DNA from 2 places in the Pedococcus sp. P2_E2 genome. Region 2 is predicted to be linked to the other one. Evidence: riboswitches for the same ligand, from Rfam matches in the RefSeq annotation. Region 2 holds a riboswitch; the other holds the start of a gene.

Region 1 (6,918 bases), on a different contig from region 2:
CGGCTCTCTGCCTTGCGCAGGACCGACTCGAACTGCTTCCCCAGCGCTCGTGGCCCGGCGATGGGGATCAGGGCGGCGACGAGCTTGCCCCTGAACGAGTTGGGCAGCCGAGTGAGCGAGACGTGCAGGTCGGTGCCCCCGGCCGAGGGCACCAGCTCGTACCGCCAACCGCTGCCCGGTCCCCACAGGTTCGACTCCAGGGTGTCGATGGTGACGACGCCGGAGGAGGCGTTCCACGAGTAGCGTTCGCGCTCCCAGCCCATGCCGGTGCCCTCGGTCACCTCAGCCCAGTCCGGACCCTGTGCGTGGACCGTGAAGTGGGCCTCGTCGACGTTCGGCCAACACCGGGACCGGTCGGGGCCGAAGTCGGTGATCACGGCCATGACCGCGGTCGGCGACAAGCTGGTGTGGACGGTGAAACGGGTGGTCGCCATGCGCAGTGCTCTCCATTTCTCGTGGGAAATTGTGGGCCTCGGTGCACCATCATCCGCCATCCGAGCACGAAGCTCCGCCGCCCTACCGACCGGTTGACCCGGTGGTGGGGCGGCGGAGCCCTGCTCCGAAGCGCCTGACGTCACTTGACCTCGGCGCGGCGGACGATCAGCAGCCCGACGACCATGGGCAGGAGCAACCACAGGCCACCGGAGACTGCGAGGTGCTGCCACTGCTGGCTGGAGAGGTTGCCGTCGAAGAGGGGCATCTGCGAGTAGTTGAAGTCGGCCCACGGTTGCAGGTCGGCGAACCACTTCTGGTTCGCCGCCAGGAGACCGAGCAGCGGCGGCAGGACCAGGGTGTAGACGAAGTACGTGACGATCGCGCCAGGGGAGTTGCGGATGAGCAGGCCGAGCATGAAGCCGAAGACCATTCCGAGGACGCTGCCCAGGACGATCGTCGCGAAGTGGCCCACGGAGACGTTCCAGACCGGGTCCACGCCGGCGATGGCACTCCCGACGACCGTGCCGAGCACGCCGACGACGAGGGCGACGAACATCGACGCGACACCCACCGTGATGGCTGCGAGGAACTTGGCGCTGAGCACCCGACCGCGGTGCGGCACGAGGGTGAAGGTCGTCAGCCCGCTGCGCTGGCTCCACTCGCTCGTCACCGCGAGGATCCCGATCATGGGCAGGATCACGGTCATCGGCGCTCCGATGGCTGCCGCGAAGTTGTCGTAGGTGAGCTGGTCGTCGGGAGCGAACACGATGATGGCGGCCGTGGCGAGCACGCTGGTGATGACGATGCTGGCCATCAGCCAGAAGCCCGAGCGGGTGTCGAACATCTTGCGCAGCTCGACCCCGACGATGCGGGTCAGCGGGATCCGCGCGGCTGCTGTGCGCGTGCGGGGGGCGGGGGCGGCCGACTGGGAGGTCGGGGTCCGCAGGACGGTGGTGGTCATGCTGCTGCTCCTTCGCGCTGGGTGTCTGCGGTGAGCTCGAGGAACATCTCCTCGAGCCCGGCCCCGTCGGCGGTACGGAGCTCGGTGAGGACCAGGCGTGCGGCGAGCGCGATCTCGCCGACCTGGTCGGGTGCGGCGTCGGTGTGCACGCTGCCGTCTGGGTGGGGCGTGACGGCCAGGCCGGCATCCGCCATGGCCCGCGCCAGCGCGGCGGCGTCGCGTGCCCGGACCACGGTGCCGGCCGATGCGAGCAGGTCGGACTTGGTGCCCTGGGCCACGATCCGTCCGTTGCCGATGACCACGAGGTCGTCGGCGATGACCTCGATCTCGTGGAGGAGGTGGGAGGAGAGCAGGACGGTGCCGCCCTGGTCGGCGAACCCTCGCAGCAGGTCACGCATCCATCGGATCCCGGCCGGGTCGAGGCCGTTGGCGGGCTCGTCGAGGATGAGGACGTGCGGGTCGCCCAGGAGGGCGGTCCCGATGCCGAGGCGCTGGCGCATCCCCAGGGAGTAGTCGCGGACGCGCCGGTCGGCCTCGTTGTCGGTGAGGCTGACGAGCTCGAGCATCTCCTGGACCCGCGCCCGGGGCAGGCCCATCGTCCGCTGGGCGAGCGTGAGGATCTCGCGTCCGGTGCGGCCGGCGTGCTGTGCGGAGGCGTCCAGCAGGACTCCCACCTCGCGGCCCGGGTTGGGCAGGTCGGTGAACCGCTGTCCGTCGACGGTGGCGGTACCTGAGGTGGCCGGGGTGAGGCCGACGATGATTCGCATGGTGGTCGACTTGCCTGCGCCGTTGGGGCCGAGGAAGCCGGTGACGCGGCCCGTGGCCGCGGAGAACGAGACGTCGTTGACGGCGGTCAGTCCACGTCCGTAGGTCTTCGTGAGTGATTCGACAGTGATCATGCCGAGAATCGTGGCGCTGACAGCCACGTGGACACATCGGGGACAGACCCCATGCTCACCCTGAGGCGACCCTGATTCCTCCTCAGGGGCGGTCGATCTCGGCGAACACCGGCCGTCCGAGGGTCGGGTCCTCGAGCAGCCGGCCGAAGTCGGTGGTGTTGCGCGAGATCGAGATGAGCAGTCGTCCGTCGGCCAGCGCGATCCCGGGGTGGGCGAGCGGAGCGTACTTGAGCTGTCCCGACGGGTCCTGGAACTCCGCCCTCGTCCCTCGCTGAGCCGCCCAGGGGCCGACGGGTGAGTCCGACGACCACGCGTAGACCGTGTTGCCGAGGTCGCCGTCCCGCTTGGAGACGATGACGAAGTGGCCGTCGACGGCGTCGACCGACAAGGTCTGGGAGACCCCGCCCTCGGCCGCGAGGACCACCGCAGCGCGATCCTGTTCCGACACCCAGGCCGCGCCGTCCCAGAACTGCCACGTGGAGCGGTCACGCGCGGCAGCCACCGGTGCGCGGGCGGCATACAGCGCTCGTCCGAAGGAGTGGCGAGTGGGGAGCCGGGTGCCGTAGACGTAGAGCCAGTCACCACTCACGGTCATCGCCGAGCCCCAGTTGACCTGGTCGGGCGCGGGGCTGTCGGGGGTGATGTCCAGCTGGTGCCGCAGCTGCGGGGCCCCACCGGTGGGCACCTCGAAAACCGTTGCGCTGCTGCCGAGGTACGTGAAGTCGAAGCTTCCCGCAACGCCACGACGGATGCGTGCGGTGATGACGACGAGGAAGTCAGCGTCCGGCCTCGACAGCGACACCACCGACATCGGCCAGTGGACGACGCCATCGGCGCGGTCGGGGATCGCCGGTCCCCGCGCTGACGTCTCGACCTGGGACGTGCACAGTCCGCTCGTGACCAGCATGGAGTTGGCCACGATCCGCGGGGAGATCCCTTCGCGGCGCACCGTGTCGCCGAAGACCCACACGATCCGCTCATCCGGGAGTCGGGCGCTGGCGCCGATGTCGCCGGCCTGCCACAACGGCAGGTCGAGGCCCGCGACGATCCGGTTGAGCTGGCCGACCGTCACGGTGGGCGGCCTCCCTGTGGAGGTCGCCACCGGGCAGGTCGGGGTGAGTCGGGGGTATGCCGGGGTGCCGGCAGGCGGTGCCGGCGCACCGCTTGGTGAAGGGGCGGAGCACCCCACCAGGGCAAGGAGGACGATTGCCGCGCTGGCCGCGAAGGGGATGGCGCGCCGCATGCAGGCAATCCTAGGGAAGCGACACGCCGACCCAACATGTGGTGCCGCGCTTTGCGCCAACCACCCGCATATGGTGTCTCTTGCTGGTCCGAAGGCCGCGCAATCGGTCTTCGGGGCAAGAGGGAACCCGGTGAGATTCCGGGACTGCCCCGCAGCGGTAAGCGGAAACGACCGCCGTCATCAAGCACTGCTCGCACACGCGGGTGGGAAGCGACGGCCAGTAGGAACCGAGTCGGCGACCCACCAGATCCGGGTCGCCGGCACGACACGTCCGCGAGTCCGAAGACCTGCCAGCGACCGTGCACACCGTGCGCGGTGAGTCGTGGCCTCGAGGGCGGGTCACACGACATGCGCAGCACCGCACCCCGTCGCCCTCGGCGACGCGCGTGGCTGCGTCGTCGTCTCCTCCTCGCGTCCGCGGCACCGATTCGCTCGCGAGGAGAGAGCAGTGACCGACACCAGCACCGACGTGGTCGACAGTGACGTCGTCCACCCCCCTGAGGCCGCCGAAGCGACGACCACCCGACGCACGACGATGGCCGTGCGCAAGCGCAACGGCGACGCCGAACCCGTCGACGTGATGAAGATCGTCCGCGCCGTGGAGCGGTGGTGCGACGACCTCGCCGAGGTCGACCCCATGGCGATCGCCACCCGGACCATCAGCGGCCTCTACGACGGAGCCACCACCGCCGAGCTCGACCGACTGTCCATCCAGACGGCGGCAGAGATGACCGCGGCCGAGCCGGAGTACTCCCGGCTCGCAGCCCGGTTGTTGTCGAACTACATCGACAAGGAGGTCCGCGGGCAGCAGATCGCGTCGTTCAGCCAGGCCGTCCGCCTCGGGCACCTCGAGGGACTGATCGGTGACGAGACCGCTGCCTTCGTCGAGGCCAACGCGCGCAAGCTCGACCACGCCGTCGACGTGTCCAACGACCGGCGATTCGAGTACTTCGGGCTGCGCACCGTCTACGACCGCTACCTGCTGCGCCACCCCGACACCCGGTTGGTCATCGAGACCCCCCAGTACTTCCTGCTCCGGGTGGCCTGCGGCCTGTCGCACACACCTCAGGAAGCGATCGCCTTCTACCAGCTGATGGCCTCGCTGGCCTACCTGCCCAGCTCTCCCACCCTGTTCAACTCCGGCACGCGGCACACCCAGATGTCGTCCTGCTACCTCGTCGACTCGCCCCAGGACGAGCTGGAGTCGATCTACGACCGTTACACCCAGGTCGCCAAGCTGTCCAAGTTCGCTGGTGGCATTGGGATCTCGTGGTCGCGGGTGCGGTCCCGTGGGGCGCTGATCCGTGGCACCAACGGTCACTCCAACGGCATCGTCCCGTGGCTGCGCACCCTCGACTCGTCGGTCTCCGCGGTCAACCAGGGCGGTCGCCGCAAGGGAGCCGCGTGCGTCTACCTCGAGCCGTGGCACCCCGACATCGAGGAGTTCCTCGAGCTGCGCGACAACACCGGCGAGGACGCCCGCCGAGCCCACAACCTCAACCTGGCCAACTGGGTCCCCGACGAGTTCATGCGCCGCGTCGAGGCCGACGAGCAGTGGAGCCTGATCGACCCGAACGAGGTGCCCGAACTCCCGGACCTGTGGGGTCCGGCCTTCGAGGCTGTGTATGCCGCGGCGGAGCGCGACGGACGCTTCGTGCGCCAGGTCAGCGCACGCGAGCTCTACGGCAAGATGATGCGGACCCTGGCCCAGACCGGTAACGGCTGGATGACCTTCAAGGACGCCAGCAACCGGACGTGCAACCAGACCAGCGACGACCAGGTGCCCGGCGCGCCGGTCGTCCACCTCTCCAACCTGTGCACCGAGATCATCGAGGTCTCCAGCAACGACGAGACGGCCGTGTGCAACCTGGGTTCGGTCAACCTGGCCCAGCACCTGACCGGTGGTCGCGACGCAATGGACTGGGACAAGCTGCGGGCGACCGTGCGGACGGCCGTGACCTACCTGGACCGCGTCATCGACATCAACTACTACCCGTCCGCCGAGTCCGCGGCGTCCAACCCGAGATGGCGGCCCGTGGGCCTGGGCGTCATGGGCCTGCAGGACGTGCTGTTCGCGTTGCGGCTGCCGTTCGACTCGTCCGAGGCGCAGGAGCTGTCCACCCGCATAGCGGAGGAGGTCTACCTGTCGGCACTGGAGCAGTCCGCGGAGCTGGCGGGCGAGCACGGCCCGCACCCGGCATACCAGCAGACGCGCGCGGCGCGCGGTGATCTGCAACCCGACCTCTGGGGTGTCACGCCGACTCAGACCCGGCGCTGGGAGTCGGTGCGGAACGCCATCAAGGAGAATGGACTTCGCAACTCGCTGCTCATCGCCATCGCGCCCACGGCAACCATCGCCTCGATCGCGGGCGCCTACGAGTGCATCGAGCCACAGGTGTCCAACCTGTTCAAGCGCGAGACACTCTCGGGGGAGTTCCTCCAGGTCAACACCGCCCTCGTGCGCGAGCTCAAGGCACGCGGGCTCTGGACCCCCGAGGTGCGCGAGGCGATCAAGCGCAGTGACGGCTCGGTCCAGGGCATCACGTCGATCCCTGCAGACGTACGGCTGTTGTTCCGCACCGCGTGGGAGCTGCCTCAGAAGTCCCTCATCGACATCGCGGCTGCCCGCCAGCCCTACATCGACCAGAGCCAGTCGCTCAACCTGTTCCTCGCCTCACCGACGATCGGGAAGCTGAGCTCGATGTACCTCTACGCGTGGAAGGCCGGCCTGAAGACGACCTACTACCTGCGGTCCCGCCCAGCCACCCGCATCCAGCAGGCGACCATCTCCGTCGCCGCGCCCATCCCGACCGTCCCCGACGAGGAAGCCGTCGCGTGCTCCCTCGAGAACCCCGAGAGCTGCGAGGCCTGCCAGTGAGCATCGACCAGACCACCACCGACACGACCGTCGCGACCGACCACTCGGCCACGCGGATGCTCCTCGACCCGGGGATGAACCTGACGTTGCGGCCGATGCGCTACCCGCACTTCTACGAGCGCTACCGCGACGCCATCAAGAACACCTGGACCGTCGAGGAGGTCGACCTGCACACGGACCTCAAGGACCTCCAGCGCCTCACCGACGCCGAGCGACACCTCGTGGGGCGGCTGGTGGCGTTCTTCGCCACCGGCGACACGATCGTGGCCAACAACCTGGTGCTCAACCTCTACCAGCACATCAACTCCCCCGAGGGGCGGCTCTACCTCAGCCGCCAGCTGTTCGAGGAAGCCGTGCACGTGCAGTTCTACCTGACCCTGCTCGACACCTACGTGCCCGACGAGCAGCAGCGCCAAGAGGCCTTCGCCGCGGTCGACAACATCCCGTCCATCAAGGACAAGGCCGACTTCTGCTTCCGCTGGATCGACTCGGTGTTCGACCT
Region 2 (6,918 bases):
CTGACGTCCACGCCCACGGCTGCAACCCGATCGTGGCCACCCGTGGTTGAGGTGACAGGCGCGGGAGCGGTGGGGGACCCGTCGGCGGCAGCGTCTGCGGCGCGGGTCAGGTCCCGTCGAAGGGTGGTCGCGGCCCGCCTGGCGTCACGGACCGTCAAGGGCAGCGGTTGCCAGCCGGCCCATCGACCGAGGTGGACGACCGGTGGGGCGAGCGGAGCGGTGGCCATGACGTCCCGCGGGAGGCCGTCGCTGACCGTGCCGTCGTCCGCCACCAGGATCACGCGGTCCGCGGTGCCGACGATGCGCTCGAGCCGGTGTTCGGACAGCACCACTGTCAGGCCCAGGTCGTGGACCAGGCGCGACAGCGTCGCGAGGACCTCCTCGGCTCCCGTCGGGTCGAGCGCCGACGTGGGCTCGTCGAGGACCAGCAACCGGGGGCTCGCGGTGAGGACCGAGCCGATGGCGACGCGCTGCTGCTGGCCACCGGACAGGTCGCGCAAGGGCGCATCCCGCAGGTCCGCGATCCCGAGCAGGTCGAGCACCTCCTCGACGCGGCGTCGCATCGCCGGGGGATCGAGGGCGAGCTGTTCGAGCGTGTAGGCCAGCTCCTCCTCCACCGTGTCGGTCACGAAGCCGGCCAGCGGGTCCTGCCGCACCACCCCCACGATGCCGGCGAGGTCCCTCGGACGGTGCGTGCGGGTGTCCCGACCGCAGACGGTGACCCGTCCGGAGAGGTGGCCACCGGTGAAGTGCGGGACGGTTCCGTTGACGGCGCCGAGGAGGGTGGTCTTCCCCGAGCCCGTGCGGCCGGTGACGACGACGAGCTCCCCCTCCTCGAGCACGAACGACGCCTCGCGGAGGGCGGGGCGGGGGCTGCCGGCATACCGGATGGTCACGGCGTCGAACACGACCGGCGCCCTGGGGTCGGTGCTCATCGACCACCACTCCTTCGGGCTGCCGGAGGGGCCGGAGCCACGAGGGCGGGCACGGCGGCCAGCAGGATCCCCAGCACGGCGAGGAGTGGCAGCGCCGGTGCCGCCAACGGCTGGATCGGCAGGGCGAGGGCGTCGGGTGCTCGCCCGGCCTGGACCACCATGAGTGCAGCGGCCGCCACCCCGGCCCCGGCGACCAGCCACTCCGGGAGGGCCCACGGGTCGGGCCGGTAGACGCTGCGCTGCACGCTTGCGCCACCGACGCGCACGCCGATGGCGGACAGGGCCAGCCCCAGGGCAAGCATCGGCATCCCGATCACTGCCGGTGCGGTGCCGTCGAGCAACCCGTACATGCCGACCCCGGCGCCCATCAGCCCGGAGAGGGTCAGCGCCCCGGTGAGGCGGCGGGTGGCGGCCGACTGCTCGGAGCGTCGGCCGTAGCCGCGCGAGTCCATCGCCGAGGCGAGGGACAACGACCGGTCGAGGGTGTCCTGCAGCACGGGCAGGGCGACCCGGCCGACCGACCTGATCCCGCCACCGCCCTCGCCGCGCAGCACCCTGGCGCGACGCACGCGTTGGACACTCTCGGCGAGCTGCGGGGCCACGGTCACGGAGATGACGACGGCGGTGCCGATCTCGTGCAGGGCGCTGGGCAGGGCGCGAAGCAGCCGTTTGGGGTTGGCCAGCGCGTTGGCGGCCCCGATGCACGCGATCAGGCTCGCGAGGCGCAGCCCCTCGGCGGCGGCAGCGAGGACGCCCTCGAGGTAGAGCGGGCCCAGCACCGTGATGCCGGGGAGCTCGACGCTCGGCAGCCAGTAGAGCCGCGTGGTGCCGAACTTGAAGCCCACCAGCACGTGCAGCACCACCCTGAGCACGATGATGAACCCGCCGAGCACGAGGTAGAGCCGGAACGCACGCGACCACGGCGAGCTGCCGCGCCTGGCCGCGACGACCAGGCTGGCCACGCTCACGGCCAGCAGCAGCAGGAGCGGGTTGTTCGTGCGCGAGCAGGCCACCGCCAGCCCGATCGCCCACACCCACCAGGCGACGGGGTGCAGGTGACGGGACAGCGGTGTGCCGGCGGCGCGCACGAGCGGCTACGCGGTTCCTCGACGACGCACTGCGAGGTATGCCGCGCCGGCACCGACCAGCCCCACCAGACCGAGGCCAGCGAGCAGGGTCAGCGGCGAACCGGAGTCGGGCGTGGCCGATGCTGCGTTGTCCGACTCACCGCTGCCGGTGGAGCCGGCGGAGGTGGTGCCCGATGACGTCGCGGAGGTCGTGGTGGTGCCTGGCGAGGTCGTGGTGGTCGACGGCTTGGCGCCCGGAGTCGCGCTGCTCGGCGATCCCGGCCGGGTGCCGGCGCCAGCGCCTGTGCCGGCACCGGCGCCGGCCGCGGGGGTCGAGCCGGAGGTGCTGGAGCTGCTGGGCCGGGCCGGGGTGGTGCCCGCGGGTTTGGGTGCGGGTGGCTTGCTCGACGAGCTGGAGGCGCTCGGCTTGGGCGACGGCTTGGGCGTGCTCGGGCTGGCAGCCGGAGGCGGGCTGCTGGGGGCGCCGCCGGACCCGAACGCGAACCCGATCACGGTGCCCGGGGCGGGGTTGTAGCTGGCCACCCCCGAGCTGCTGTAGGTCCACGATCCACCGCGCGAGGCATGGAAGAACGCCCAGTAGGCGTTGGCCGGCGGCATCTGGACGCACGGGTCGCTGGCCGGTGTCCCGTTGATCCGGCACACGACGGTGCCGGGGTAGCGCTGGGGGCTCACCACCGTGGCCACGGCCTTGAGGGCGGACATGGCCGACGCCGGATCGCCAGGCGCGCAGGACGTTGACGAGCTGGATCCGTAGTCGATGACGACGGTGACCCCGGACGTGCCCGAGCACGCCGCCGCCTGGGCGGCCCCGCCCGGGAGGGCGAGGCCGCCGGCGACGACGAGTCCGGCGACGGCGACGAGGCGCGCGAGCAGCCGCATCAGGCGTGCACGCCCTTGCGCCGTGCCAGCACGATGGCCCCTGCTCCGGTGAGCAGCAGCAGCGCTCCGAGGAGGGTCGCCGCCGCCACATCGGCACCGGTGAAGGCCAGGTTGCCGGGCACGGCCGATCCGGGGTCGGAGGGGTCGGCCGGCGCCGGCGCGGCCGCGGTGGTGCTGGTGCCGGCACTGTTCGAGCTCGTCGAGCTGGTCGAGGAGGTCGTGGTGGAGGTCGTGACCGCGGGGCAGTCGAGTTCGGGCGCCGTGGCGTCGGCGCCGACGGCCGACACTGCGTACAGCGGCGTGCCGGCGAGTGCGAGGGCGGCCTGCGACGTCGAACGACGGTCCTGGTCCACAGGGGCTGCGGCGGTTCCGGCGTCTGCCTGGTCGTCGTAGGCGGTCTGGTCGTAGGCGATGCCACCGCGAACGCCTGCCGGGAACGTGCAGCCGTACTGCAGTGCGGCGACGAACGATGCGGCGCGACGAGCATTGGCGCTGCGTCCACCTGCCAGGAAGGCCTGTCCGGCGAGACCGGTGGTGTTGGCGTTGAGTCCTGTCTGGGGTCCGCCGCCTCCGACACCCCCCGACGCTGCCTGGCGCGTGGCGAGGTAGTCGAGGCCTGCGCTGACCTGAGCCGTCGCGCCGCCGATCGCGATCAGGGCCTGGACGGCCATGGCCGTGGCATCCGGGTCCGCGGAGGCAGGATCGGTGCAGCCGGCATCGGTCATGAACAGCAGGAAGCCACCGTTCGAGCACTGCTGGGTCAGCAGGTACGCCCGCGATGGGGCGCTCGTGGTGACGGCGGCCCGGTGCAGTCCGATGAGGGCGAGTGACTGGCCGAACGTGTTCGAGAAGTCGCCGTACTGCGACTGGTCCGAGAACCGGCCGTTCTGTGCCTCTCGCGCCTGCAGGGTCGCGACGAGGTTCTGACCCCCGAAAGCGGTCGGGTCCACACCTTGCGCGATGGCGACGTTGAGGAGCTTCGCGACCGCGCCCGCCGCGATCTCATTGGGATCGCCGAAGCCGACGTAGTCGAGGACGTGGTTGGCGAGGTACGCGGTGGTCAGGGCGGCCTCATCCTGCCCGGCCCCCGCTGCCGCGAGCGCCAGCACGGCGTCCGCGGTGACGCCGTAGTCGGCGAACGTGCCGAAGCCGGGGACCACGGTGGAGAAGTGGTGCTGGCCTGCGGCAAGCTCCCTGACGAGGTAGCCGGCGGCGACCAGGGCCGGGTCGGTGGAGGTCTCGGGGAGGACGGCGGCAGCGTTCAGCCCATACCGGCCCGCCCGGCCGCCGGGGACCAGTCCGAGGGTGGGGGAGGTGGTCTTGGCGGCGCTCGACTTGGTCAACCCGGTGGTGGCGGTCGTGGTGCTGGGAAGGGTGCTCGTCCCGGTGGTGGTCGAGCCTGTGGCGGACGTGGTCGTCGAGGTGTCGCTGGGGGGCGGGGTCGTGGTGGTGGCCGAGGTCGAGCCGGTGGGCTCGCTCGTGGCGCTGCCGGTCCCGGTGCTCGTGGTCCCGGTGCTCGTCGTGCTCGTGGTGCTGACCGGGGTGGGCTCGGTCGTCCCGGCGAACGCCGCGCCGGGCAGGACCAGGGCTGCCCCCAGTGTCAGGGCCAGTGCAGCGGCCGGACGGGCGCTGCGGAGGGTGCGGTGCATGGTGCCTCTTCACTGCGAACGGTGTCGCGACGGGTGCACCGGCACCAGAACGTGAAAGACCCCCGGCGTCGCTGGAGCGACATCGGGGGGCGGCCTCGGACCTGGTGTCCGGGCTCCGCCCCGCGTACCTCGACGGAAATGGAGCCGCTTCGCGATCCAGGTGTTCCGGCTCGCCGCGTTTCACTGCGGCCTACGGTTGCGGGTCAGCGCCGGAGTTGGACCGGCTTCCCCTGGTGTCGCGTCGTGGTGTTGCCCTGGGGCAACGCCGCTCAGACTACACCGCAGCACGGTGCCCTTCCGCCGCGCGGACGTGCCCTTCGTCACGGCCCGCTAGACTTGGGTGCACAGGCACTGAACCGGCCATCACCGGGGAGCCTCCGGAAGAACGGTCACGGCGCCACGCGGCATACGCGCGGGGTGGTGGCTCACTAGAACCGGACGGGTGGGTCCGTCACAACCTCGAGCAAGAGCGGTCGTATGCCGCGGGCCTCCTCGGGCGCGTGGGTGCGGCAAGCGAGGTGGTACCGCGGTGCCGCCGGGAATCCCGGCGATGTCGTCCTCGTGTGAAGAACACGAGTGATGTGAGGACCGCCGACACCATGACCTATCCGAAGGTCTCCAGCCACACCGAGCCCTCTGGCGTGCCCGCCTCGCCCCGATTTCCCGAGATCGAGGAGCGGATCCTCAGGTACTGGGACGAGGACGGCACCTTCGTCGCGTCGGTGGAGAACCGGTCGGCGGGCACGAACGGTGACAACGAGTTCGTCTTCTACGACGGGCCGCCGTTCGCCAACGGGCTGCCGCACTACGGCCACCTGCTGACCGGCTACGTCAAGGACCTCATCCCGCGCTACCAGACGATGCGCGGACGCCGGGTCGAGCGACGGTTCGGGTGGGACACCCACGGGCTCCCCGCGGAGCTCGAGGCGATGAGCCAGCTCGGCATCAAGACCAAGGACGAGATCCTCGAGCTCGGGCTGGAGAAGTTCAACGCCAAGTGCCGCGAGTCCGTGCTGAAGTACACGGGGGAGTGGCGCGACTACGTCACCCGTCAGGCGCGCTGGGTGGACTTCGACAACGACTACAAGACCCTCAACCCCGACTACATGGAGTCGGTCATCTGGGCCTTCAAGGCGTTGTACGACAAGGGCTACGTCTACGAGGGCTTCCGCGTGCTGCCCTACTGCTGGAACGACCAGACCCCGCTGTCCAACCACGAGCTGCGCATGGACGACGACGTCTACCAGAACCGCCAGGACCCGGCTGTCACCGTGGGCCTGCGCCTGGAGACCGGCGAGCTCGCGCTGGTCTGGACGACGACGCCGTGGACCCTGCCCGCGAACCTCGGCATCATGGTCGGCCCCGACATCGACTACGTCGTGGTCGAGTCCGACGTCACCGGCACCACCGAGCGCTACCTCATCGGTGAGGCGCGCCTCGCGGCCTACGCCAAGGACCTGTTCGGCGCAGACACCTCCGACGGCACCGACCCGGTCGACCCGCAGTCGCGCGTCGTGGAGCGGCTCAAGGGCAGCGACCTCGTCGGCCGGTCGTTCACCCCGCCCTTCTCCTACTACCTGGGCCACGAGCGTGCGCACAGGGTCTTCCCGGCGGAGTTCGTCACCACCGAGGACGGCACCGGGCTGGTCCACACGGCCGGCGCCTTCGGTGAGGAGGACAAGATCGTCACCGATGCCGCCGGCATCGAGCCGGTCATCCCCGTCGGTCCCGACGGCTGCTTCACCTACCCGGTGACCGACTACGAGGGTGTCCAGGTCTTCGACGCCAACGCGATGATCATCGACCACCTGAAGGCTCGGACGCGCGGTGAGGGCGAGACTGGTTCGGTCACCGAGGGCACCGTCCTGCTGCGCCGGGAGACCTACGACCACTCCTACCCGCACTGCTGGCGCTGCCGGCAGCCGCTGATCTACATGGCTGTCTCGAGCTGGTTCGTCGAGGTCACCAAGTTCAAGGACCGGATGCTCGAGCTCAACGAGCAGATCACCTGGGTGCCCGAGCACGTCAAGCACGGCCAGTTCGGCAAGTGGCTCGAGAACGCCCGCGACTGGTCGATCTCACGAAATCGCTTCTGGGGCAGCCCCATCCCGGTGTGGAAGTCGGACAACCCGGAGTACCCACGCCTTGACGTCTACGGCTCGTTCGCCGAGCTGCAGGCCGACTTCGGCGTGGAGGTCACGGACCTGCACCGGCCGTTCATCGACAACCTCACGCGGCCGAACCCCGATGACCCGACCGGGCAGTCCACCATGCGCCGGGTCGAGGACGTCCTCGACGTCTGGTTCGACTCGGGGTCGATGTCGTTCGCGCAGGTGCACTACCCGTTCGAGAACGCCGAGTGGTTCG

Evidence for each region. Region 2 has a riboswitch for cobalamin ahead of AC1DWR_RS13585 (prenyltransferase/squalene oxidase repeat-containing protein). Riboswitches for the same ligand answer to the same signal wherever they lie in the genome.
Region 1: linked by a shared signal. The riboswitch ahead of AC1DWR_RS04180 (ribonucleoside-diphosphate reductase subunit alpha) and the one ahead of AC1DWR_RS13585 (prenyltransferase/squalene oxidase repeat-containing protein) in region 2 are both predicted to bind cobalamin.

What each region holds. Positions count from the first base shown of each region.
Region 1 is NZ_JBFUEM010000001.1:881,684-888,601, forward strand. It holds gene AC1DWR_RS04160 (SRPBCC family protein) at 1-434, opposite strand, end outside; gene AC1DWR_RS04165 (ABC transporter permease) at 575-1,396, opposite strand; gene AC1DWR_RS04170 (ATP-binding cassette domain-containing protein) at 1,393-2,295, opposite strand; gene AC1DWR_RS04175 (DUF4185 domain-containing protein) at 2,378-3,538, opposite strand; cobalamin riboswitch at 3,606-3,847, shown strand; gene AC1DWR_RS04180 (ribonucleoside-diphosphate reductase subunit alpha) at 3,987-6,416, shown strand; gene AC1DWR_RS04185 (ribonucleotide-diphosphate reductase subunit beta) at 6,413-6,918, shown strand, end outside.
Region 2 is NZ_JBFUEM010000006.1:70,184-77,101, forward strand. It holds gene AC1DWR_RS13570 (ABC transporter ATP-binding protein) at 1-935, opposite strand, end outside; gene AC1DWR_RS13575 (energy-coupling factor transporter transmembrane component T) at 932-2,023, opposite strand; gene AC1DWR_RS13580 (hypothetical protein) at 2,030-2,902, opposite strand; gene AC1DWR_RS13585 (prenyltransferase/squalene oxidase repeat-containing protein) at 2,902-4,551, opposite strand; cobalamin riboswitch at 4,655-4,781, opposite strand; gene ileS (isoleucine--tRNA ligase) at 5,151-6,918, shown strand, end outside.